Regions from separate parts of the Paenibacillus sp. FSL K6-0108 genome, predicted to be linked through region 3. Evidence: predicted binding sites of a transcription regulator. Region 3 holds the regulator's gene; each other region holds the start of a gene.
What was found. The regulator Rex, encoded in region 3, represses fermentation and respiration genes when NADH is low (regulators of the CRP and FNR family bind a similar motif). The targets are predictions, from matches to a motif close to TTGTGAAATATTTCACAA.

Region 1 (7,923 bases), 270 kb from region 3:
ATTCATCTGGTCAAATTCCGCTCTATCAAGAATACGTGGATGCACCATCTTTATGTGTACAGGTGGATGGTGAACTACTTGAAGGGCGTTTGCTGACAGGCGTTTATGTGTCGGAGGAACAGTTCTTTGGGCTCAACCCGTATCTGAAGGATGGAGACGGGGGCCGTACCTACATGCAGGCTTGTGTCCAGTAACGATTTACTCAGAAGACATTATGATATTCCGGATCAAGGGGCCTGCTTGCAGGCTCTTTGTGTTGTATCAACCAGTTATGGACGCTAATGGATGAAAAGTAACGGCATTGACACTTTTTTTGCATGAATTTTGTGCCATAATAAAGGTTATGGATAACAGGGTGAATGATTTTACGCAGGGTGGTGTTCCTACATGAAGAAGAGAATCCCCGGTTACATAGGTATATGTCTGCTTATTCTGGTTATATTAGCCGGGTGTAGCGAGACACAGCCTTCCGAACAGCCAATCGTTAAGGAGACCGAATCGCAGAATACGATTACTGTGGCAGTAGATGGCAGTACTTTTTTGCCTGACGCAACGAAGTCCATTAAGAGAGATTTCAGTGAAGGTCTGACGCTCAAGAAAGCACTGCTGAACAGTGGACTTGTCGATTTTACGGCAGATGGCAAGCGGATCCAATCTGTTGGGGAAGTTTCGCTGGATTCCTCACTTATCTGGGCGGTCAAACTGAATGGCAAGGATATTGACCCGGAAAATTGGGACATGGAGCTTCATGTCAAAGATGAAGTGATCATATATGTAAAAGCCGCTGACAGTGGGGGGGACGATGTTGCTTACCAGACAACATTACTCAAGGTGAGCGGTGGAAATATTATGCCAAATCTCAATCGTCAATATGCCGGGGTGTATGTTCAGGAATGTACTGTGCGTGATGTATTGAAGTCCAGTGGGATTGTAAGAATGTCGGAGAACAACAAATTCGTCGTTTCTGTTGAAAATGTAATTCCCCGGATGAACCAACGCTGGATGATCATGGTGAATGACAAGGAACTGATGGAAAACGGTTTGGACATGAAGTTGAATCCACGTGATGCAGTAAAGCTTGAGCTGACTACTGTATCCTGAGCATAATATAAGCCCAATCTTCTTTGAGAGAAGATGGGCTTTTTATATTGGTTTGAATGCAGGACCGTTACAGAAAGGGAAAACGTCAGATTCGGCAAATCTCGTTGGGACACAATTCACAGTGACAGATGCCCTGAAGCATGTGCAGATCCTTGATGACAATCATGCCGTTATCGTATTCAATGGCGTCTTTTTTGCGCAGGTCGCTTAACATGCGGTTGACACTTTCACGGGTTGCTCCAATCATATTGGACAGATCTGTGTGCGTTATTTTTTTATGAATGATGACATGTTCTCCGTGAGGCTCGCCATAAGAATTGGACAATCGAATCAGCGTGGAGCAGAGTGCGCCCGGTTTGCCATACAACATCAGATCACGGAATTTGGTCTGGGTCAAACGGTGATGGATGCCCATCCATTTCATAAAGTCGATGGCAAAGTCACAATGCTGGCAGATCAGCATTTCCAAGTCTTTGTGCTCCAGTACACCAATCTCACTATCCTCCAGCACTTCTGCAGAAAAGCTGTGTTTCGAGCCAAAGAACGGGTCAGCCTGACCAATCATATCACCAGATTGATACATGTACATGATCAGTTCCTTGCCTTCATCCGTGGATTTGGTGATCTGGGCACGGCCCCGTTTCATATAATAAAGTTTGTCAGAGACATCCCCTTCCCAGTACAGATGGGTTCCTTCCGGATAGGTTCTGTCTTTCATTGTTACGAGCAGATGATTGAAATTTACGTCCGAGAAACAGGTGGTATTTCCGCGTTTTTCCAGTACACTCAGTTGTTCTCTCATAAGTCTATCTCCCCTTTGTGTCCATCGGACGGCCTTCTGCAGCTGGACTGGCCCCCGAGGTTCGCCGCAAACTGTTGCCGTCCTGTTCAGGCACTATCTCGGGCTGGGAAGGACGGTACAAATTGCGGTGGTTCAATTTTTAAGTTCAGTATATACCTAATCTTGCCGTTTGAGGGGCATGGAAAGGGGGCAAAAATGGCGAAATTTCAAACATTGTGATTAAATTCACTTTATAAAGGGGAGGATGAATAGTACAGCCCTATAGTTTAAATAGGAAGTGAAAATGACCCGATGAGGGACACTAAAAAACTTAAATTAAATTTGTTATACTTTGTGAAAAAAATCACATAATTAACTCTTTCCCCATGATACGATGTGAATGTAAAGAAGAGAGACAAACCAATACGAACCTTTAGGAGGATGAGGGAGATGGCTGTAAAGAACGAAGTCGCCCCAGTAAAAGAACCGACAGCAGGTCAGTATATTCAAACGTTAATTGACAAAGCGAATAAAGCACATGCAGCATTCATGTCCATGGATCAGAAACAGATTGACCGTATCGTGCAAGCGATGGCGCTGGCAGGTCTGGACAAACATATGATGCTCGCCAAGATGGCCGTGGAAGAAACAGGCCGGGGTGTGTATGAGGATAAAATCACGAAAAATATATTTGCAACAGAATATGTGTATCATAGCATCAAATATGACAAAACCGTAGGGGTTATTGAAGATAACGAATACGAAAGCTTTCAGAAAATTGCGGAGCCAGTTGGCATCATCATGGGGATTACCCCGGTAACGAATCCGACATCCACCACGATGTTCAAAGCACTAATTTCCATCAAAACGCGTAACCCGATCATCTTCGGTTTCCACCCATCTGCACAGAACTGTAGCCGGGAAGCTGCCAAAATTCTGCGAGATGCTGCAGTGAAGCATGGTGCTCCAGCGGATTGTATCCAGTGGATTGATGATCCTTCCATGGATCGTACAAACGCGCTGATGAATCATAACGATGTGGCGCTCATTCTGGCAACAGGCGGATCAGGCATGGTACGGGCGGCATACAGCTGTGGTAAACCGGCACTGGGCGTAGGACCAGGTAACGTACCTTGCTTTATTGAGAAAAGCGCAGATATCAATCAAGCGGTAACGGATCTGATTTTGTCCAAATCGTTCGATAACGGCATGATCTGTGCTTCCGAGCAAGCAGTCATCATCGAAGAACCGATCTTCGACCAGGTGAAAAAGAAAATGATCGCGAACGGCTGTTACTTCGTCAACAAGGATGAGGCAGCGAAACTGACTGCAGGTGCGATTAACGCTGAGAAATGTGCGGTGAACCCAGCAATTGTAGGTCAATCAGCAGTCAGCATTGCACAAATGTGCGGTATTGAAGTTCCAGCTGGCACCAAAATTCTCGTAGCAGAGATTGAAGGGGTAGGCACGAAGTTCCCATTGTCGGCTGAAAAATTAAGCCCGGTACTGGCTTGTTACAAAGTAAAAACGGCATCTGAAGGGATTGAGCGTGCAGCAGAAGTGGTTGCTTTTGGCGGCATGGGTCACTCCTCGGTTATTCATTCGACGAACGAAGAAGTCATTGGCAAATTCGCAGATCGCCTGCAAACCGGACGGATTATCGTAAACTCACCTTCCACACACGGCGCTATCGGTGACATCTACAACACCAACATGCCGTCACTGACACTGGGCTGCGGATCGTATGGCCGGAACTCGACTTCTTCCAACGTGACCGCTGTGAACTTAATCAACGTGAAAAGGGTGGCTCGCCGTACCGTGAATATGCAGTGGTTCAAAGTACCAAACAAAGTCTATTTCGAAAAAGGAGCAACACAGTACCTTGCCAAAATGCCGGACATCACACGTGTAGCCATTATTACGGATGCGATGATGGTCAAACTCGGTTATGTGGAAAAAGTAGAGCACTATCTGCGTCAACGTCAAATGCCGGTAGCCATTGAAGTGTTCTCTGATGTCGAACCCGATCCATCGACGACAACGGTAGACCGCGGTACGGAAATGATGCGCCGCTTCCAGCCAGACTGCATTATCGCACTCGGCGGGGGATCACCGATGGATGCTGCCAAAGCGATGTGGCTGTTCTATGAATATCCGGACACAGACTTCAACGACTTGAAACAAAAATTCATGGATATCCGCAAACGTATCTACAAATATCCACGTCTCGGTGTAAAAGCAAAATTTGTCGCTATTCCAACAACATCGGGTACCGGATCTGAAGTCACATCGTTCGCGGTTATTACAGATAAAAATCAAGGCAATACCAAATATCCACTGGCAGACTACGAGCTGACACCGGACGTAGCGATCGTAGACCCGGAATTTGTATACTCCCTGCCTAAAACCGCTGTTGCGGACACGGGTATGGACGTATTGACTCACGCCATCGAAGCATATGTATCGGTTATGGCGAATGATTACACGGATGGACTCGCGATCAAAGCGATCCAACTGGTATTCCAATACCTGGAGCAATCGGCGTTGCAAGGTGACAAACTGGCTCGTGAGAAAATGCATAATGCTTCGACGATTGCCGGTATGGCTTTTGCCAACGCGTTCCTGGGCATTAACCACAGCTTGGCACATAAATGGGGCGGTCAGTACCATACAGCCCATGGACGTACCAATGCGATTCTGATGCCGCACGTCATTCGCTACAATGCGAAAAAACCGACGAAGTTTGCATCGTTCCCGAAATATTCGCACTTTGTGGCAGATGAGCGTTATGCCGAAATTGCCCGCATTCTGGGATTGCCTGCACGTACGACAGAAGAAGGGGTAACCAGTCTCATCAATGCCATTCGCAAACTGAACAAAACATTGGGTATTGAAGAGTCGTTCCAGGAAATCGGATTCGATGCCAAAGACTTTGAGGCACATGTCGATTATCTGGCAGACCGCGCATTCGAGGACCAATGTACAACAGCCAATCCAAAACTGCCGCTGGTGACTGAACTGGCAGACGTGTACCGCAACGCATTCTACGGCAAGTTTGAATAACCACCAATGTAAAAGCAGGCTTTAGGCAAATATAGTCAGGGTTCCCCGTAAGGGGAGCCCCGATTGCCGTCTTTCCTATAAAAAAAGGTATAACGGAATCCGTGATGTTCCTTTTTGAACCAGGTATTCACACGATAACGGAGAGGGCAGAAAAAACTGAAGAAGCGAAGCGTTCGCCTTTATCCCCGGATTTTCACCTTTGAAAAAGTGAATCAAAAAAATCCGGGGGTAACAGCGATCGGAAGTTGTTCTGCCCGCGCAGTGGCTAAGTGTGAATATCGCAGGGTTCAATGTGGACACAGCATAGGTGAAGTGAGGATGGTCACAAACTTTGTGATAAAAATCACAGATGTTGAAAGAGCGAAGACGTATACTGAAAATGTAAGAAAAACATTCATCCGCGGTTCCGGTTCCCAAGTAGAGAGAACATGTTCCGGCTCATATGTGAAATTTATCACATTAATCGCGGCTCTGGGCACAGATGAGACGAGTGAAGCATCCTGTCATGTGTCCGGAAATCCAAATTTGTGGAGGGATTACTATGTCGGTGATCGAAAAAGATGTCAAACAACAAACAGGCTGGAGAAACTTTACCAAAGGAACATGGACGAAAACCGTAGATGTGAATGATTTTCTGCTACACAACTTATCTCCTTACTATGGCGACGAAGCATTTCTTGAAGGTGCAACTCAGAATACAAAAGAGTTATGGGATATCGTATCCGATCTGACCAAAAAAGAGCGCGATAACGGCGGGGTACTCGATGTTGACGTAAATACGCCAGCGACGATTGTTTCTCACCAACCAGGTTATCTGGATAAATCCAAAGAGCAGATTGTTGGTGTTCAAACGGATGCTCCATTCAAACGTTCCATTCAGCCATTCGGTGGCATCCGCATGATGATTGATGCTTGTGAAGCATATGGTTTTGAAATGCCTCAAGGCGTCATTGATATATTTACAAACATTCGCAAAACACATAACCAGGGCGTATTTGATGCTTATACATCCGAAATGCGCGCAGCACGCAAAGCAGGGATTATTACCGGTCTGCCGGATGCTTACGGCCGTGGCCGGATCATCGGTGACTATCGCCGGGTGGCTCTCTATGGCGTGGACTTCCTGATTCGGAATAAAAAAGGCGAACTGAATGCACTTGAAGTCGACGTGATTGATGAAGATGTCATTCGCCTGCGCGAAGAACTCTCCGAACAGATTCGTGCATTGCAAGAGTTGAAACAACTGGGTGAAATGCACGGTTTCGATATTTCCTTGCCAGCCACAACCGCGAAAGAAGCGTTCCAATGGCTCTACTTCGGTTACTTGGCTGCGATCAAAGAGCAAAATGGTGCGGCAATGTCCCTCGGACGTGTCTCCTCGTTCCTTGATATCTACATTGAACGTGATTTGCAAGAAGGTTTGCTCACTGAGAAACAGGCCCAGGAATTGGTTGACCATTTTGTAATGAAACTGCGTATTGTCAAATTCCTGCGTACGCCGGATTATAACGAATTGTTCAGTGGAGACCCAACTTGGGTAACTGAATCTATTGGTGGTATGTCGGTAAACGGGGAAACACGTGTTACCAAAAACAGCTTCCGTTTCCTGCATACTCTGAACAACCTTGGTCCTGCACCGGAACCGAACCTGACGGTACTCTGGTCTACCAAGCTTCCAGAAGCGTTCAAACAATACTGTACCAAAGTTTCCATCGAAACGAGCTCCATTCAGTATGAAAATGATGATCTGATGCGTCCAATCTACGGAGACGATTACGGTATTGCATGCTGCGTATCGGCGATGAAGATCGGGAAACAAATGCAGTTCTTTGGCGCTCGTGCCAACCTGGCCAAAGCATTGCTGTATGCAATCAACGGTGGTCGTGACGAGAAATCGGGAGCACAAGTTGGACCTGAATATCCGGCAATTACAAGCGAAGTACTGGATTATAATGAGGTTATGAAACGTTTCAAACCGATGATGGAATGGCTTGCCAAACTATATATGAACTCACTCAACGTCATTCACTACATGCATGACAAATACAGCTACGAGCGTATCGAAATGGCCCTGCATGACCGTGACATCGTTCGTACGATGGCTTGCGGTATTGCCGGTCTCTCGGTTGCAGCAGACTCCCTGAGTGCAATCAAGTATGCCAAAGTCAAACCGATCCGCAACGAACAAGGCATCGCAATTGATTTTGAAATTGAAGGTGACTTCCCTTGTTACGGTAACAATGAAGACAGTGTCGACAGCATCGCGGTTGAACTGGTGGAAAGCTTCATGGGCATGATTCGCAAGCACAAAGCATATCGTAATGCGATTCCAACTCAATCCGTATTGACCATCACATCCAACGTAGTGTACGGCAAGAAAACAGGTACAACACCTGATGGCCGTAAAGCAGGCGAACCGTTTGCACCTGGGGCGAACCCAATGCATGGTCGGGATAAAAAAGGTGCACTGGCGTCCCTGGGCTCCGTAGCCAAACTGCCATATGAACACAGCCTTGACGGAATTTCTAATACATTCTCCATCGTGCCGAAAGCACTCGGAAAAGAATCAGACACACGCAAAGCCAATCTGGTAGCCATGATGGACGGTTATTTTGGCCAAGGGGCACACCATTTGAACGTGAACGTATTTGATCGTCAGCAGTTGATTGACGCGATGGATCACCCGGAAAACTATCCGCAGCTAACTGTACGGGTATCCGGTTACGCAGTTAACTTCATCAAACTGACACGTGAGCAGCAACTCGATGTCATTAACCGGACCTTCCACGGTTCGATGTAACTACGGTGTAACTCAACAACACGGTTAAAGGAGTAGAATCTCCATACTAAACGCACAGCGGATGCGATACAGAAAGGAAGAGGCAGCATGGTTAATGGACATATTCATTCACTCGAAACTTTCGGGACGGTTGACGGCCCAGGCATCCGCTTCGTGCTTTTTATGCAGGGATGTCTAC
Region 2 (7,923 bases), 320 kb from region 3:
ATAAAGGTGTTTGTAAACGCAATCCGCAAAATGCTCATGGTGGCATCACGATAATCCAGACTGCTGCGTTCAATTTTCTTCTGCTGGCGATGTGCCCGTCCGAATATTTTCAACGTAACCAGCCCTTGAAGAGAATCCAGGAATGTACCGGAGAACTCGGCCAGCTGCGCATATTTTTCCTCTGACTTGTTTTTCGTTTTTAGTCCTACCAAAATCATGAACAAAGGAATAAATGGGGCTGTAAACAGCATAATAAAGCCTGAATTGGCATGCTGCATAAACGTTACCACCAAAATCAGAATCGGAATGATGGCAGCCTCTATCATACGCGGCATATACAGACTGAAATAACTATCCGCCTCATCCACAGCATCCAGAGCAATGCTGACCTTTCCACCTGTTTGTCCACGAAGGGTTGAAGACATCGACGCATGAGTCAAATGTTGCAGCACGCCTGCCCGCATATTCGTCTTGGCACTGGAAGCCATAAGCAAACCAACTTTCCCGTTCCCATAAGACAATCCTGTACGTACGACCATGACAGCCAGAAGTGATCCGAGCAACATGGCGACCGACGAGAGGGAAGCTTTTTCCACGAAAATCCGTTGGACTGCTTCAGCAAGCAGTGTGGCCTGACTTACAATGGCTATACCCAGAGCGAGTGAAATGACTATCAGGAGCACGAGACGTTTTCGCTGGCCAGACATTTGTTGAGAGATCAGGCTTGTTTTCCTCTTCATGCAAACGCTCCTCCTTTCTATGAATGCCTATGAGATTACTGCCTTACATCGCATAAATGAGTTCAATTTATTTTTTTTCCTTTACATAATCCGCATCAAACAGGAACAGTCTGAAGACCAGGATCAGGGAAGGAATCAACATACACATGCCTCCGATAAACACAACAACCAGTGCGAAGCCCATCGCTGGTGAGGTCACACTGTTTTGAATTGTAATGTACGGATCAAGAATAAAAGGATATTGACCAATTCCATAAGCGAAAAAGGCACAGAAAAATTGCAGCATGATGCATATAAATGCTAATCCGTATCGGCGTTCGTTATATAACAGCCACATCGCAATCATGAAGAATGCAACGGAAAGTGCAAGCAGCCACCATAAATCCATCATATTTTGAAAATGTCGCGCATTGTGCTGCCCCAAATAAATAAATGCGGTCAGTGCGATGATAATGGTCGGTGTACTCCAGAACAGGGCATAGTTCCGCACCAACTTCAACGCAGAATGATCCTCTGCCCGAGATGCATAAAAGGCCAGAAATGAGCTGCTAATGAACAATACGGAGACAATCGCCAGTCCAACGATGCTCCATGATAACGGATTGGTAAACAGCGTCCAGTAATCCAGCGAAACCGTCGAACTCTCCTTCACGATAAAGCCGCCTTCAGACAGTGTTAGCGCCACTGACAACGAAGCGGGAATTAGCAAGCCTGAGGCTCCATATAGAAACAGATATACAATATTATTTTTGGAACCATAGTTCTCAAAAGCATAGAACGACCCACGAATGGCGAGCAAAATGACCGCAATGCTTCCCGGTACGAGTAGTGCTGAGCCGTAATAATAAGCCGTGTCCGGAAAGAATCCAACGATGCCAATGTAGAAAAAGACAAAAAATACATTCGTAATTTCCCACACCGGTGATAAATAACGGGAAATCAGACGATTAATCAGGTGATCCTGTTTCGTCAATCGTGCATAGAAGGCAAAGAAGCCTGCTCCAAAATCAATGGAGGCTACAATTAAATAACCATACAGGAACAGCCAGAGCACCGAGATGCCAATCAGCTCGTAACTCATGCGCGCTCCCCCTTTTCTGTAGACTGACTATGCTTCTCCTTCATCCATTTCTCCATCTCGACTTCTGCCGGATTATTGTTGAACAAACGTCTTAGCACAAGTACACACATGACTCCGAGAACGATGTAGAGAAGCAGGAAGAAGAAAAAGATCATTCTTATGTTAGGTGATGAAGTGGCGGCTTCCTCTACACGCATATATCCCCGGATAATCCACGGCTGCCTTCCTAGTTCAGCATAGAACCAGCCCAGCTCAACCCCGAGAAAAGCCATCGGTGCTCCCAAAGCAATAACGCCAAGCAGCCACTTGTTCAGCTCATTGCGTTTTTTCCAGAACACAAACAGGAAATACAGAACTGAGATCGCCAGCAGCGTAAATCCAATTCCAGCCATTAAATCAAACAGGTAATGAACGAGCAGCGGCGGCCATTCGTCCTTCGGAAACTCCTCCAGTCCGGTTACCTCTGCATTGAAGTCACTAAAGGCCAGGAAGCTGAGCACTTTCGGCAGGTGAAGAGCGCCTATAATTTCATGCTCTGCATTCAGCCATCCCAATAAAATCAAATCTGCGCCACTTTCCGTCTCAAAATGCCATTCTGCTGCTGCAAGTTTCTCCGGCTGATGCTCGGCCAAGAACTTGGCGGACACATCTCCTGCTAACGTGTTCAGCAAGCCAAATAGCAGAACCACCGCCATCATGAGATTCAAGGCTTTTTTGTGGTAGGCAGATGCCCCTTTTCTCAGCATTGCAAAGGCTGCAATTCCGGCCAACAGAGCAGCTCCTGTCAAATAGGCCGAGCTTAATACATGAAACACCTTGGAGAACGTCGCCGTATTCAGCATCGCCTGCACCGGGTTAACCGCTGTGAATTGGCCTGCTTCCATCACAAAGCCTCCAGGCTGGTTCATGAAGCCATTCACCGTCGTAATAAAGACTGCCGACATGCCTGCACCGGTGACGATTGGAATCGTCAGTAGCCAGTGGATATACGGATTTTTGAATCGATCCCACGTATATAAATAAATGCCCAGGAAGATCGCTTCAAAAAAGAACGCGAATACTTCCATAAATAACGGAAGTGCAATGACATTCCCTGCCAGTTTCATAAAATTCGGCCACACCAGGGCCAGCTGCAGTGAAATCGCTGTACCGGTCACTACACCAACCGCCACAGAAATGACAAAACCTCGTGACCACCTCTTCGCCATCAGTGTGTAATGGGGGTCCTTCTTGCGAATCCCCATGAACTCTGCAATAGCAATCATTAGGGGTACACCGACGCCAAGCGTTGCAAAAATAGCGTGGAATCCCAGCGTCATGCCTGTCACCAGCTTGCTCCACATTACCGTATCGATTGCCATACTTTACTGCCTCCTTTCAAACTCTGTTCGATTTTTGTACTGATTTGAATCTTTTACTTATTAGGTCAGTCAGCCCTCGGACTGCGTTCTATATCAGGTTGGAAGCCCCACTAGACTGATCAGAGTTTATCTACAAACCGTTCCTCCATCGTTGTATGTATAAAGAGAATTTTTTCACAAAGTAAGAGACGAAGGAAGCTTTACCACACCATCATTGTGTGCTGCTGCACTTAGTTACTGGACTAAGCATGCATAGGCAAGGCTTGTTTTACCTGATACTGAAGGGCCAAAGTACTTAACGGGACCTAATAGTTAAAATTATTATATCTTTGTGAATTAGCAATTCAATCGCTGACACGTCTTCGTCCCTAAATGTTCAAGAAAGGATCAACTCTTTCTGACAACTCGGTGAAAAGCATAAAAAGTACCCAAAGGAGCTATTGATTCTATGGACACAACCGTGGTATTACGATTTTCAATTCCAATATGTATGCAAGTTGTTCGAGAAAACCATTCGCGGTTGCTTGAATTCTTATAGCAACTTACAAATAAAACAAAAGAAGTCGCTCGTATAGCGACTTCTCGACTTCTTTTGTTCATAAAGTCTTGCAATGCTTCAATTCTTTTGCTGTACGGTCTGCTCCAGCCATTGCTGCAAGGGAATATCCTTGGTCAACTCACCGAGCAGAATGTGACTGAATATGCCTTTTTGATCGATAATCATGGTCGCAGGCAGCCCGGTGATGCGATACAGGCCGGAGACCTTTCCGGTCACATCAATGATAACAGGAAACTCGAACTGCTGTTTCTCCATAAATTCATGAATGGTGCCCTTCGCTTCCCCCACATTGACAAACAGGGTCTCTACGTCATTTTGATATGTCTGAGCGATCTGATTAATCATCGGCATTTCCCTCACACAGGGGGTGCACCATGAAGCCCAGAAGTTAATCATGACGACTTTGCCCTGATAATCGGAGAGCTTGACCTGTTGTCCGGCTGAATTAACCGCAGTGAATTCGGGAGCGATTGCACCAGCTTCAATGGCACCGTTTTTTTGGGGCTCGGAGGATGAAGTCTGATAAATGGTCCACGCAGCGACCAGCACAGCAGCCATTCCAATCAAAATTGTGATTAAACGTCTCATTTTCGGATTCTTTTCCCCCATTCGCTTCACCTTTATTTCAACCCGAGACTATGATGAAAAGCAGCATGAAGCGACCCGAATTGTTGACGAAACTCCTCAGTAGAGCCATCTCCCACATTACGTCCTTTGTTCATAAAAACAATATGATCGGCAACATCATCTGCAATCTCTAGCTGGTGGGTTGAGAATACGACCATGTGTCCCTCCTCCTTGATCTGTTTTATCAGGTTTGCAAATTCCTGCATCCAGAAGGGGTCCAATCCATTCGTCGGCTCATCCATGATCAGCAGCGGAGGCTTGGCCAACAGAGCCTGGGCAAATAAAACACGCTGCCGCATGCCTTTGGAAAAGGTCGTGACCCGTTTGTTTTTTTGATCCACCAGGCCTACCAGGGTTAGCACTTCCTCTACTCGTGCTTTGGGAACTTTTCTTAGTGCCGCCCAGAATTGGAGCACTTCCTCTGCTGTCAGACCCTGATTAAAATGATAATCATCCGGCATATATCCAATCTGTTCCGAATACCGCTTTCGTTCTTTGGACCAGCGCATTTTGTTTACAATAATTTCACCCGAGGTAGGTTGAAGAATACCTGCCATCATACGCAGCACAGTACTCTTTCCAGCCCCATTTCCACCACATAAGGCAAGCACATGGCCAGAAGAAACATGAAAGGATATATCTTCAACAATCTGTTGTTTTTTTATGGATTTGCACAGTCCAACAATCTCTGCTTCCACGTTATCCATGAGAACGCCCCCTCTCCCAGATCCCGTAGACTGCCACGATGGAACATGCAATCCACAGCAGGCATATCCCCATGAAGATCCAGCTCCCGCTCGATGGCTGCACCCAATCTACCCACTGATAATATTCAGGACCCAGTATGGAGCCCCCGCCAAGTTTGATCACTACAAACAAACGTACCAGCTCAGCCGGATTGATGAAAGTTAGAACGGTGAGTAAGGGTTTTACCCACTGATACGGCATGATTCCCAGTACGGAGATTAGAAGCGTCGGCCAGCCGATCACAGCGAAAAACCAAACGGATACGGATATCGTTAATGCTTGCCACCGATTTTTGGATAACGAACCGATGAACAATGCAATCGTCAGAAATAGCAGCACCAGTCCGCAGGAGAATACCAGAAACAAAAGGTACGTCATCATATCTAAAGGGCTGCCCACCCATCCGCTAAGAAGTCCCATCAGACCATATCCAAATGTAACTATAGTCATTAATACAACCGACAGCCCCAGATATTTTCCTACGATAAAAGACATCGTGCCGATGGGGTATATAGATAACAATTGCCAGCTGCCCTCTTCTTTTTCAGAAGTCAAAGAAAAGGACCCCAGGAAGAGAGTCATCAGCGGCAAAAGATAAAGAATAAGATTTAACATGGAACCTGTCGTGCCAGAGTATCCTGCTACAAAATTCTGAGAGTTAATGATCAGCAAACTCAGGCTAAATACGCAGAAAAGAATCAAAAATGAATAGGCCCAGGGATTGCGAAATCCCATTTTCATTTCTCGTCGAACGACTTGCAACATATCTCCCATCATGGATCACCATCTTCATTGGCCATTACTTATGCCCTGAATCTTCCGTTGATTCGCTTTCCTCATGTGTTCCTTCATGCATGCCTTCACCCATTCCCTCTTCGGAGTGCCCATGCTCACCCATCATATCCATCATCTCGGTGTTTTGTTTCCAGTCGTGGGTGGCGAGGTCTTCAGCGGTCATGATCGTTCCCACACCCTGCTCGGCAACAAAAGCTTCGGCAGATTGTTTGTCCTTAAAATTGAGGATGCCATACGCCATGGGTGTACGAAGTGAAGCATCATATACATAAGTAGCTTTGCTGTACTCAATCCATTCCTTGTCATTATAGTCACGAACAAAATCCATCCCGATGTTATCTGTTCCGTTCTCTTCTTTCCACTGGTGCATACAACCAATGTCATCAAATTTATAATTTTTACCGTCTTTCGTCGTAAGCTGCGTGGCATAGGCATCATCTTTCACCTGCATTTTGCATATGGCACAGATATCCACGTCTTCATTGATAGGTAATGCCTCGTAATTTTTGCCGCAAGCGGTTAATAACAGCACCCCAAAGAGAAGCACCATGACTGTTCTCAAATGTGTTTTCATTTTCGTAATACCCCCGTATAGATCATAATAAAAGCTGCCATGCCCAGCAGGATACATCCGATGATCCAAACCTCAGTTGTCTCTTTCACCGATTGTGCACCTGTTTCCGCCGTCAGTGATTCCGCTTTCATGCTCATTAACGGCGATCTGTCGGTTGTCCACTCTTCCTTGCCTTCCGTAAACAAACTGCTCATGAAGAGCATGCCTGGAGATTGAAAGAAAAGCTGATAAGCCGAATTCCGATTGACCACTTGCTCATAAAAAGGATTAATCTCATAGGAGAGTTCACTGATTCCATCATCGTTCAGGTCAAGACCCTGAAAGGAATCCCAGTAGTTCTCGTTCATCTCATTGTTTTGGCTGTCCATCGCCGAAGCTTCAATCACATTCGAAACAAATTGGTTTCTGGTAAACTGGTTGTCCTCTGCCAGAACGAGCTGGATACCAATAAAATTGCGTAGCACCGCATTGCCGCGAATTGCATTTCCCGAGGATTCGGCAATGTTCATGCCAACCCGATTACCTTCCACCACATTGTTTTGAATCCTGGACAGCTGTACGTCATACAACAAAATCCCTTGTGAGTGCACATTTTCGCTCTGTTTACGAAAGGAATTTCCGGATACAACCGTATTTTTGACGCCCATGACCATGGCCCCGGTACTGTTGTTCTCCCCCACATTGTCCACGACAGAAGAACCATCGATATACATGCAATGAATGCCGTACCTGTTATGCAGCAGCGTGTTACCCTTAACCGTAAGATTGCGACTGTTCTCCAGATAGATGCCGTCCCGCATGCCGGTCATTTGGTTGTCTTCGATCTGGGTACGATGGGAATTGTACAAATCAATGCCATTCCCCTTCTGACCACTGGTAGCAGACTTCGGTCCAGCCCATGAAATGGTATTGCTATGTATGAGCCCATCGACAGAACCCCGCAGCACAATTCCGAAACTTTGACTCTGAATATCCAGGCCCGTGATCTCTACACGATCTCCTTCAACCTGAATCGCAGCAGTGGGTTCGTTCGTCAAGTGTTGAACCGTGAAACCCTGCAAAGTCACTCCATCTGAACGAATGGTGATCGCGGATTCAGCTTCCGTATTCAATACGGTTACGGATGAGTCCCCTCGAATGGATATATTCTTGTCTATCATTACGGGACCAGAATAAATCCCCGGCTCCAGCACGAGCACTTCTCCAGATTCAGAACCATCAATGAATGGCTGGAGTGGGATAGCATCTTTGATTTCAGGAGCAGCCTTTGCAGTGTCAAGCGGGTAAAATAGCGGGATCGCCAGTATCCCTATAAGCAGCAACATACCCAGGACAATCCGTCCGTTTAACATCATAACCTCCTTCATGAACATACTGCTCATAGTGTACATAAAAACAAATTTTTACCATATAGCTCAAACTGGCTATAGAGCTGGACG
Region 3 (7,923 bases):
CGTATTGGATTTCGAAACAACCGGCACGCAGTCCGACGGTGAGATAATACAGGCCGGACTTGCCATCATAGATCATGACTACAGCATAACTCAAATATATAGTTCTTATGTGAACCCAGGTGTACCGATTCCTCCGTTTATTACGGGGTTAACCGGTATTACTGATGAAGATGTGGCGGATGCTCCCTCATTGGAAGAGATGATGATGGAGATGGTTCCGCTGCTGGACGATGTTGTACTTGTTGGACACAACGTTGCTTTTGATTTTCATTTTCTTCAAAATGCACTCGATCGCTGTGGTTACTTGCCATTTACCGGAAGGATTCTGGATACGATTGATTTCCTGAAGATTTCGTTCCCGTCACTGGGCTCTTATCAACTCGGTTATGTGTCTTCAGAATTCGGATTTCAGCACGACCGCCCTCATCAGGCAGACAGTGATGCTCTTGCGACAGCTTTTGTATTACTGAAGTGTCTCGATGAGCTGCGTGCATTGCCTCTCATCACGATTCAGCGCCTCAGTGACCTGTTTGCGCCAGAAGACAGTGACTTGGGTTGGTTTTTCGACGGATTGCGTACAGAGAAAGAATCAGAGCCGATTCAGGATCTGGATGGTCATACGTATTACCGTCAGCTCGCCCTGAACGTGAGTGACTGGACCGATATAGGCTCACCACGCGATGAGCGACAGGGTAACCCGCTGGAAGGCGTAAGCTTTGAACAGTTTATGGATCAGGTTAGAGATAACCTGAAGGAGACATTGGACCATTATGAGGAGCGTGAGGCGCAAACTCAGATGTTCAGCAGTGTACGACAAGCTTTGGATGAAGAGAAACATCTATTGATCGAAGCTGGAACGGGTACAGGTAAATCACTTGGTTATTTGTTGCCTGCCATCTATGAAAGTGTGAAACAGGAACAGAAAGTCATGGTCAGCACACATACCATCAACCTGCAGGAGCAATTGAGAGAACGGGATATACCTATGCTGACCCAAGTGGTTCCGTTCCCGTTCAAGGCAGCGGTGTTCAAAGGACGGGGGCATTATCTGTGTCTTCGCAAATTTGAGCATAAAATCAATAAACGTGAATTTGCTACACCGAAAGAGGATTATTTTACAGCAGCTCAGATGATTGTCTGGCTTACCCAGACGGAGTCTGGAGACGATGAGGAGCTTAATCTAAGCGGGCGCGGAGGAGACTTCTGGGAGACGGTACAGAGTGAGTCCGAATCCTGTCTTGGACGTTCCTGTCCTTGGTTCCGCAAATGTTTCTATCACCGGGCCAAACATGAAGCCGGGCTGTCCGATATCGTGATTACGAATCATTCGAAATTGTTTACAGATGTCAAAGCAGCACATCAGCTGCTGCCAGCCTACGAAAGTCTTGTCATCGATGAAGCACATCATCTGGAGGATGTAGCCGGTAAACATCTTGGTCTTCATATGAAATATTTCACGTTGGTTCATACACTGACCCGATTGTTTAAAGATAGCCGTAATGGCCAACTGCCTATGCTTCGTTCTCAATTGTCGGGTCATGAAAATTCGGTACAGTGGGGCTCCATGATTGATCAGATGTTCCCGCTTGCCGTCGAAGTTAAAGAAATGTGGGATCGACTAAGCGATACCTTGTTTGGCCTGCTGCCTGAACGCAGCGATGCTTCTCCTGGCGAGACAGGACAATTCTCTCTTCGACTGAAGCCTTCGCAAAAACCAGCCAAATGGCAGGAATTGCAGGATGCTGAGAACCAAATCTATGTCACTCTAGGGGATTTGATTCGTAAAGGCGACAAGCTGCTGCTTGAAGTAAAAGAAGATCAGGACGATTATCAGTCCGATAGTCTGATTACGGATATCTCAGGGCTTCTAAAGGATTTGGCGACGATCAAAGATAATCTGCGTTTCTTCATGCGCATGGATGATGCCAATACCGTGTACTGGATGGAGGCCAGCGGCCAGTTCCGCAGTAAATCACTGCAACTTTATGCTGTTCCTGTCGATGTCAGTGCACAATTGAAGGATATGTTCTTTGATAAAAAGAAAAGCGTTGTGCTCACATCGGCTACGCTCTCCGTTGACAAGTCATTTCAATTCATGATCGAACAGCTGGGCTTGCAGGAAGCTGCCGAGAATAACCGTCTGTTAACGTCCATGCTGCCGTCACCGTTCAATTATCGCGAACAGGCTCTGCTCGTCATTCCGCGTGATTTCCCAAGCGTGAAGGGCAGCGTAGGCGATGCCCACTTTGTGGATATGCTCGTGCACTCTCTCGCGGAAACGGCTATCGCGACTCGTGGACGCATGATGGTGTTGTTCACCTCCTACCGTATGCTGCGTCAGGTCTATGACCCGCTCAAGGAGGCCTTGTCAGGCAATGATATATCTTTGCTGGGGCAAGGGGTGGACAGCGGCAGCCGTTCCAAGCTTACACGCCGCTTCCAGGATGCAAAAGCGACGGTTCTTCTTGGCACAAGCAGCTTCTGGGAAGGGGTGGACATACCCGGAGAGGCTCTGACCTGTCTTGCGATTGTCAGATTGCCATTCCAGCCCCCGAATCATCCATTGGTCGAAGCGAAGAGCGAGCTTTTGCAACAGCAGAAGAAAAACCCGTTTATGAAGCTGTCCGTGCCACAAGCTGTCATCCGCTTCAAACAGGGATTTGGCAGACTGGTTCGTACAGGCAAAGACAGAGGCATTGTAATTGTATACGATACACGCGTTATTGAAGCGTATTATGGCAAGTACTTTTTATACTCATTACCTGGTCCCAAAATGGAGCACATGCTCACTGAGCAGATGGTTCCACGCATTTCGGAATGGCTCGAGAGACCAACCGATGAACAGCAATAAAATAACAGCTATAATCTGTAGCTAGCATGATTGCATGCCGTCATGGATTGGCGGTAAAATTGAGTAACCTCATTCATTCGTTTCATGGATATACGAGTAAAGTGAGTTAAGCAATTATCCATTCTATAACAAGGAGCACCCTGTTTAATTCAGTAATCATTTTTGCATCGTTTTAGACAGGGTGCTCCTCTTTTCATCTATCTATCGTGGCCTTGGTAAGGGGGAGCATTGAATGAAATCAGATAAAATTTCGGAAGCCGTGGTGCGTAGATTGCCTGTTTACTTGCGTTATTTGAATGAACTGCATCAGCGCGAAGTCAATACGGTTTCTTCACAAGAACTTGGACTGAGGCTGGATTTGAATCCTGCCCAAATTCGTAAAGACTTGGCTTACTTCGGTGACTTTGGTCGTAAAGGGATCGGGTATGACGTTTCATATCTCATCGAGAAAATCCGCCATATTTTAAAAATAGACCAGCAGATCAATGTGGCTCTTGTCGGAGCAGGTAATTTGGGACATGCTTTGTCCAACTATAATGCCTATCTCAAAGACAACATGAAAATAGTTGCTGTATTTGATGCCTACGGTCCGAAGATTGGGAGTCAAATCAACAGTCTGACGGTGCAGCCGATGAATGAATTAACGGATGCGGTCAAAAAGGATAATATTCGGATAGGCATTATCACGGTTCCCGATACGGAGGCCCAAAATGTCGCGGATCAGCTAATTGAGTCAGGAATTGAAGCAATTCTTAATTTTGCGCCAACCATCCTGAAGACTCCGCCGCATATTCGCATTCACCATGCCGATTTTACGACAGATCTGCTTAGTCTTGCTTATTATTTGGAAAATGGAAAGGACGACGAGGAAGATGACGACAAATAGATGGGTCATTCACAACGGCAAATTTGCCGTGAGTGAGGGCACGGATTGGAAAGTAGTCAAAGGTTACATGGTCATAGAGAATGACAAGATTGTGCATATTGGTGAGACGTTGCCGGAAGGAGACGAAAACCTGACAAAGGTGGACGGAAAAGGACTGCTCTTCTTGCCGGGTCTGATCAATACGCATGGTCATGCAGCGATGTCGCTTCTGAGAGGTCATGGTGATGATCTGGCGTTACAAGTATGGTTGCAGGAGAAAATGTGGCCAATGGAAGCCAAAATGACGTCTGAAGACGTATATTGGGGCACGTCGCTATCCGTGCTTGAAATGTTGAAGGGCGGAACAACGGCGTTTCTGGATATGTATGATCATATGGATCAGGTGGCGAAAGTGGTGGAACAATCCGGCGTTCGGGCTGCTCTGGCACGTGGAGTAATCGGTCTTTGCTCAGAAGAAGAACAACAGCGCAAACTGGAAGATTCCGCAGCATTTGCCCGTCAATGGAATGGACAAGCAGATGGAAGAATTACAACTGTAATCTCTCCACACGCACCTTACACTTGCCCTCCGGATTACATAGAGAAGCTGGTACAGGTAGCTCATGACCTGAATCTGCCTTTGCATACGCATATGTCTGAGACGCTTCGTGAAGTGGAGCAGAACGTGGCTGATTACGGACTGCGTCCGGTTGAACATCTGGAGAAATTGGGCTTCTTCTCCCGTCCATCTCTGGTTGCGCATGCAGTGCATCTGAATGATGAAGAGATCGAGATTCTCGCACGGCATGATGTAGCCGTTTCCCACAATCCAGGCAGTAACCTGAAACTAGCTTCGGGTGTTGCGCGTGTACCTGATCTGCTGAAAGCAGGCGTGACAGTGTCCCTGGGAACAGACGGTCCGGCAAGTAACAATAACCTGGATATGTTTGAAGAGATGAGACTGGCTGCATTGATTCATAAAGGGGTATCCGGTGACCCTACGGCAGTTCCAGCAGGGGAAGCGCTGCTGCTCGGAACTTCGTACGGTGCCAAATCCATTTTCCTGAATAATACAGGTGCTCTGCAATCAGGCATGAAGGCCGACTTCATCGCGCTGAACATCGAACAAGCCCATTTCTATCCGCATACGGATCTAATTTCCCATACGATCTACTCGGCATCGGCCAAAGATGTGGAGCATGTGTGGGTAGATGGTAAACAAGTGGTTAAACATGGGGAGTGTCTTACAATGGATGAAGAGCGTATTCTGCGTGAGTCTCAACTGGCATTTGACAGTCTGCTTGCCCGTTAATTACAAGGACAGCAGCGTCATAGGGAAAGGAAGTTCGGCTTTTGAAGAAAAAAAAGAAGTGGATATGGATTTCGCTGCTGCTCCTGGTTCTGATTCTGTTTGGACTTCAGCGTTATTATATCTATGTTACCCAGGATCAGCGCAAGGAAGAGGCATTGGCCATACAGGCAGCCCAGGAACAGCTGGGGATTACGTCACACGAAGACCTGCGTAAGTATGTTTGGGGGCAAAAAGACGGTGGAGACAACATATACTGGACCCTGATTGGCAAAGATAAGGATAACCAGGATGTCTTGGTGTGGATTAAGTTCGATGAGAACAACAAACCTGTGACGGGGACCAATGCGGTGCACGGTGAACTGTTGAAGAACGGCATGTCTGAAGCTCAGATTCGAAATCGGTTCAGCTCAGAAGTTCCAGGTGGAGAGATCAAACGAATTATGCCAGGTGTTGTGAATGGAATCTATGTATGGCAAGTGTATTATAACGATGATACTCATAACTATTATCGGTTTTACCGCTTTAGTAACGGGGAACAGGTAGATCTGGTCTATACGATCCCGAATAGCTAGAATCAGCAAGCTTACTATCATTTGAAAAGAATACATTAAAGAACCGGCAGACGGAAACCCGACTGGACCGGTTCTTTGACGTGCTTTCCTGATCATTTTGGATTTGAATAGTTAAAATTATTAATTTATTCATATTTTCGCCTTAGATATTGTATATACGATGTGATATACTCAAATATGTATTCAAGGATACATCATACACAAATAAATCCTGTCAGGCACATCACAGGATATTACATGCCTGTATTCATATTCTTGCCTACAAGCTACAAGATGGGCCAAAATTTAGGAGGGGTAACTCACTTGAAGATAAAAGTATTGCCTATTGCTCTGACTGCCGTCATTTCAGCCGTTGTGTTGTTTGGAGGTTGGTTTGTGTATCGTCATGTGGCTTTGCAAAGCCCAATTGAAAAGATGGTTACCCAGTACGATGGGGTCAATAATGTTCAATTAACTATTAACCGCAATGATGTACAATTGAAACTCGATTTGCAGCCGGATGTTGATCTGGGCAGGTTGGTACAATATATTCACAAAGAAGGACAGACCTTGATTGGTTCTCGTTCGTTGAAGCTGGATGTGGTGGATCATTCCAACGAAGCGTTGGAAAGCTGGTGGGGAAGCGCGATGTTTACCGTAGCTCAAGCGATGGAGAACAAGCAATACACCGAGATTACACCGACCTTGTCTAAAATGGCTACAAATGGGATCAAGGTAAACACAGCCATGGATGACAATAATGTTTATGTCAGTCTCAGAGATGGAGATGCCAGCAAGTTTATTATTCTGCCGCGTGTGCCCGGTCAGATAGGAGTGTGGCCTAATGCCTAAATGGACAAAAGAAATTGCCATTGGATTTGTACCCGTATTGATTATTTTTCTTGCTTTTATCGGTGTAAATATGATTCCCATTCTGATCGCAGCAGTGTTTGTGGGTGCTCTACTGTTCATGATGCAAATGCGCGGTGGAATTACGGTAGGAGCGGGCCAGGAACGCAAACGCAAGAAAAAAGGGCCTTCCAAGCTGACGTTTGAAGAAATTGGTGGTCAGGAGAGTGCGAAGCAGGAACTGCGGGAAGCGCTTGATTTTCTTATTCGACATGAGGAAATTCAGAAGTTTGGTATTCGTCCTTTGAAAGGTATCCTGCTTACTGGCCCTCCAGGGACAGGTAAAACCTTGATGGCCAAAGCTGCTGCACATTATACGGATTCTGTTTTTGTAGCTGCTTCAGGCAGTGAGTTTGTTGAGATGTATGTTGGTGTAGGTGCAGGCAGAATACGGGATTTGTTCCGTGATGCAAGAACACGTGCCGCTAAAGAAAATAAGGAAAATGCCATTATATTTATCGATGAAATTGATGTGATCGGTGGAAAACGGGAAGGCGGCCAACAGCGTGAATATGATCAGACGCTGAATCAGCTGTTGACAGAAATGGATGGCATATACTCTTCCGACACACCGCGCATACTCGTGATCGCTGCTACGAACCGAAAAGAAATGCTGGACAGCGCGTTGACACGACCAGGGCGCTTTGACCGTCATATTCAGGTAGACTTGCCCGATAAGAAAGGCAGAAAACACATACTGGAGCTGCATGCAGTCAATAAGCCTCTTATGGAAGGGGTCAGCCTTGAGAAGACAGCAGAAGAATCTTACGGATTCTCTGGGGCACAACTGGAAAGCGTGATGAACGAAGCTGCAATTTACGCGATGAGAGACGGCCTGCTCAACATTGAACAGCGTCATCTGTCCCTTGCGATTGACAAAGTAATGATGGGTGAGAAGACAGACCGCGAATCCAGCGTAGAAGAGAAGAAAAGAGTGGCTATTCATGAATTGGGACATGCCATCATGGCTGAGCTGGTTCGTCCTGGCAGCGTGAGTCAAGTTGCTCTCAGCCCTCGTGGACAGGCTCTGGGATATGTACGTCATAATCCGCAGCAAGAGCAATTTTTGTACACGAAGCGCTTCCTGGAAGAGCAGATCATGATTGCTCTCGGAGGTGCAGCAGCGGAGGAAATGTATTACGGTGGACGCAGTACAGGGTCACGTAATGACTTTGAACAAGCAACGAATGTGGTACAGACGATGATGGCTTCCGGGCTCACAACGTTGGGTATTGTTAACATGGATATGGTAACTACGGAAGAATTGATGCGGGAGAACAAACTGATCCTGCAAGATCTGATGGAACAGACCAAACGATTGCTTGAAGAACAGCGGACAATTTTCGACAATTCCCTCGACACACTCCTCAGGGAAGAAGTACTGTCTGGCGAACAATTTCGTTGTCAATTTCGTGACAGCGCCCTTCTACCGGCA

Region 1: the regulator Rex is predicted to act here: its motif matches at 5,388-5,405, upstream of pflB (formate C-acetyltransferase).
Region 2: the regulator Rex is predicted to act here: its motif matches at 3,345-3,362, upstream of MHB49_RS20420 (cytochrome ubiquinol oxidase subunit I).

What each region holds. Positions count from the first base shown of each region.
Region 1 is NZ_CP150288.1:5,134,032-5,141,954, reverse strand. Features, by position in the region: gene MHB49_RS23385 (hypothetical protein) at 1-194, shown strand, start outside; gene MHB49_RS23380 (hypothetical protein) at 388-1,101, shown strand; gene MHB49_RS23375 (Crp/Fnr family transcriptional regulator) at 1,187-1,903, opposite strand; gene adhE (bifunctional acetaldehyde-CoA/alcohol dehydrogenase) at 2,333-4,945, shown strand; gene pflB (formate C-acetyltransferase) at 5,487-7,745, shown strand; gene pflA (pyruvate formate-lyase-activating protein) at 7,833-7,923, shown strand, end outside.
Region 2 is NZ_CP150288.1:4,551,826-4,559,748, forward strand. Features, by position in the region: gene cydD (thiol reductant ABC exporter subunit CydD) at 1-740, opposite strand, end outside; gene MHB49_RS20415 (cytochrome d ubiquinol oxidase subunit II) at 808-1,821, opposite strand; gene MHB49_RS20420 (cytochrome ubiquinol oxidase subunit I) at 1,818-3,182, opposite strand; gene MHB49_RS20425 (redoxin domain-containing protein) at 3,799-4,329, opposite strand; gene ccmA (heme ABC exporter ATP-binding protein CcmA) at 4,362-5,075, opposite strand; gene MHB49_RS20435 (ABC transporter permease) at 5,068-5,889, opposite strand; gene MHB49_RS20440 (nitrous oxide reductase accessory protein NosL) at 5,915-6,484, opposite strand; gene MHB49_RS20445 (nitrous oxide reductase family maturation protein NosD) at 6,481-7,866, opposite strand.
Region 3 is NZ_CP150288.1:4,868,444-4,876,366, reverse strand. Features, by position in the region: gene dinG (ATP-dependent DNA helicase DinG) at 1-2,851, shown strand, start outside; gene MHB49_RS21985 (redox-sensing transcriptional repressor Rex) at 3,084-3,737, shown strand; gene MHB49_RS21980 (amidohydrolase) at 3,724-5,028, shown strand; gene MHB49_RS21975 (DUF5590 domain-containing protein) at 5,070-5,600, shown strand; gene MHB49_RS21970 (hypothetical protein) at 5,904-6,431, shown strand; gene MHB49_RS21965 (AAA family ATPase) at 6,424-7,923, shown strand, end outside.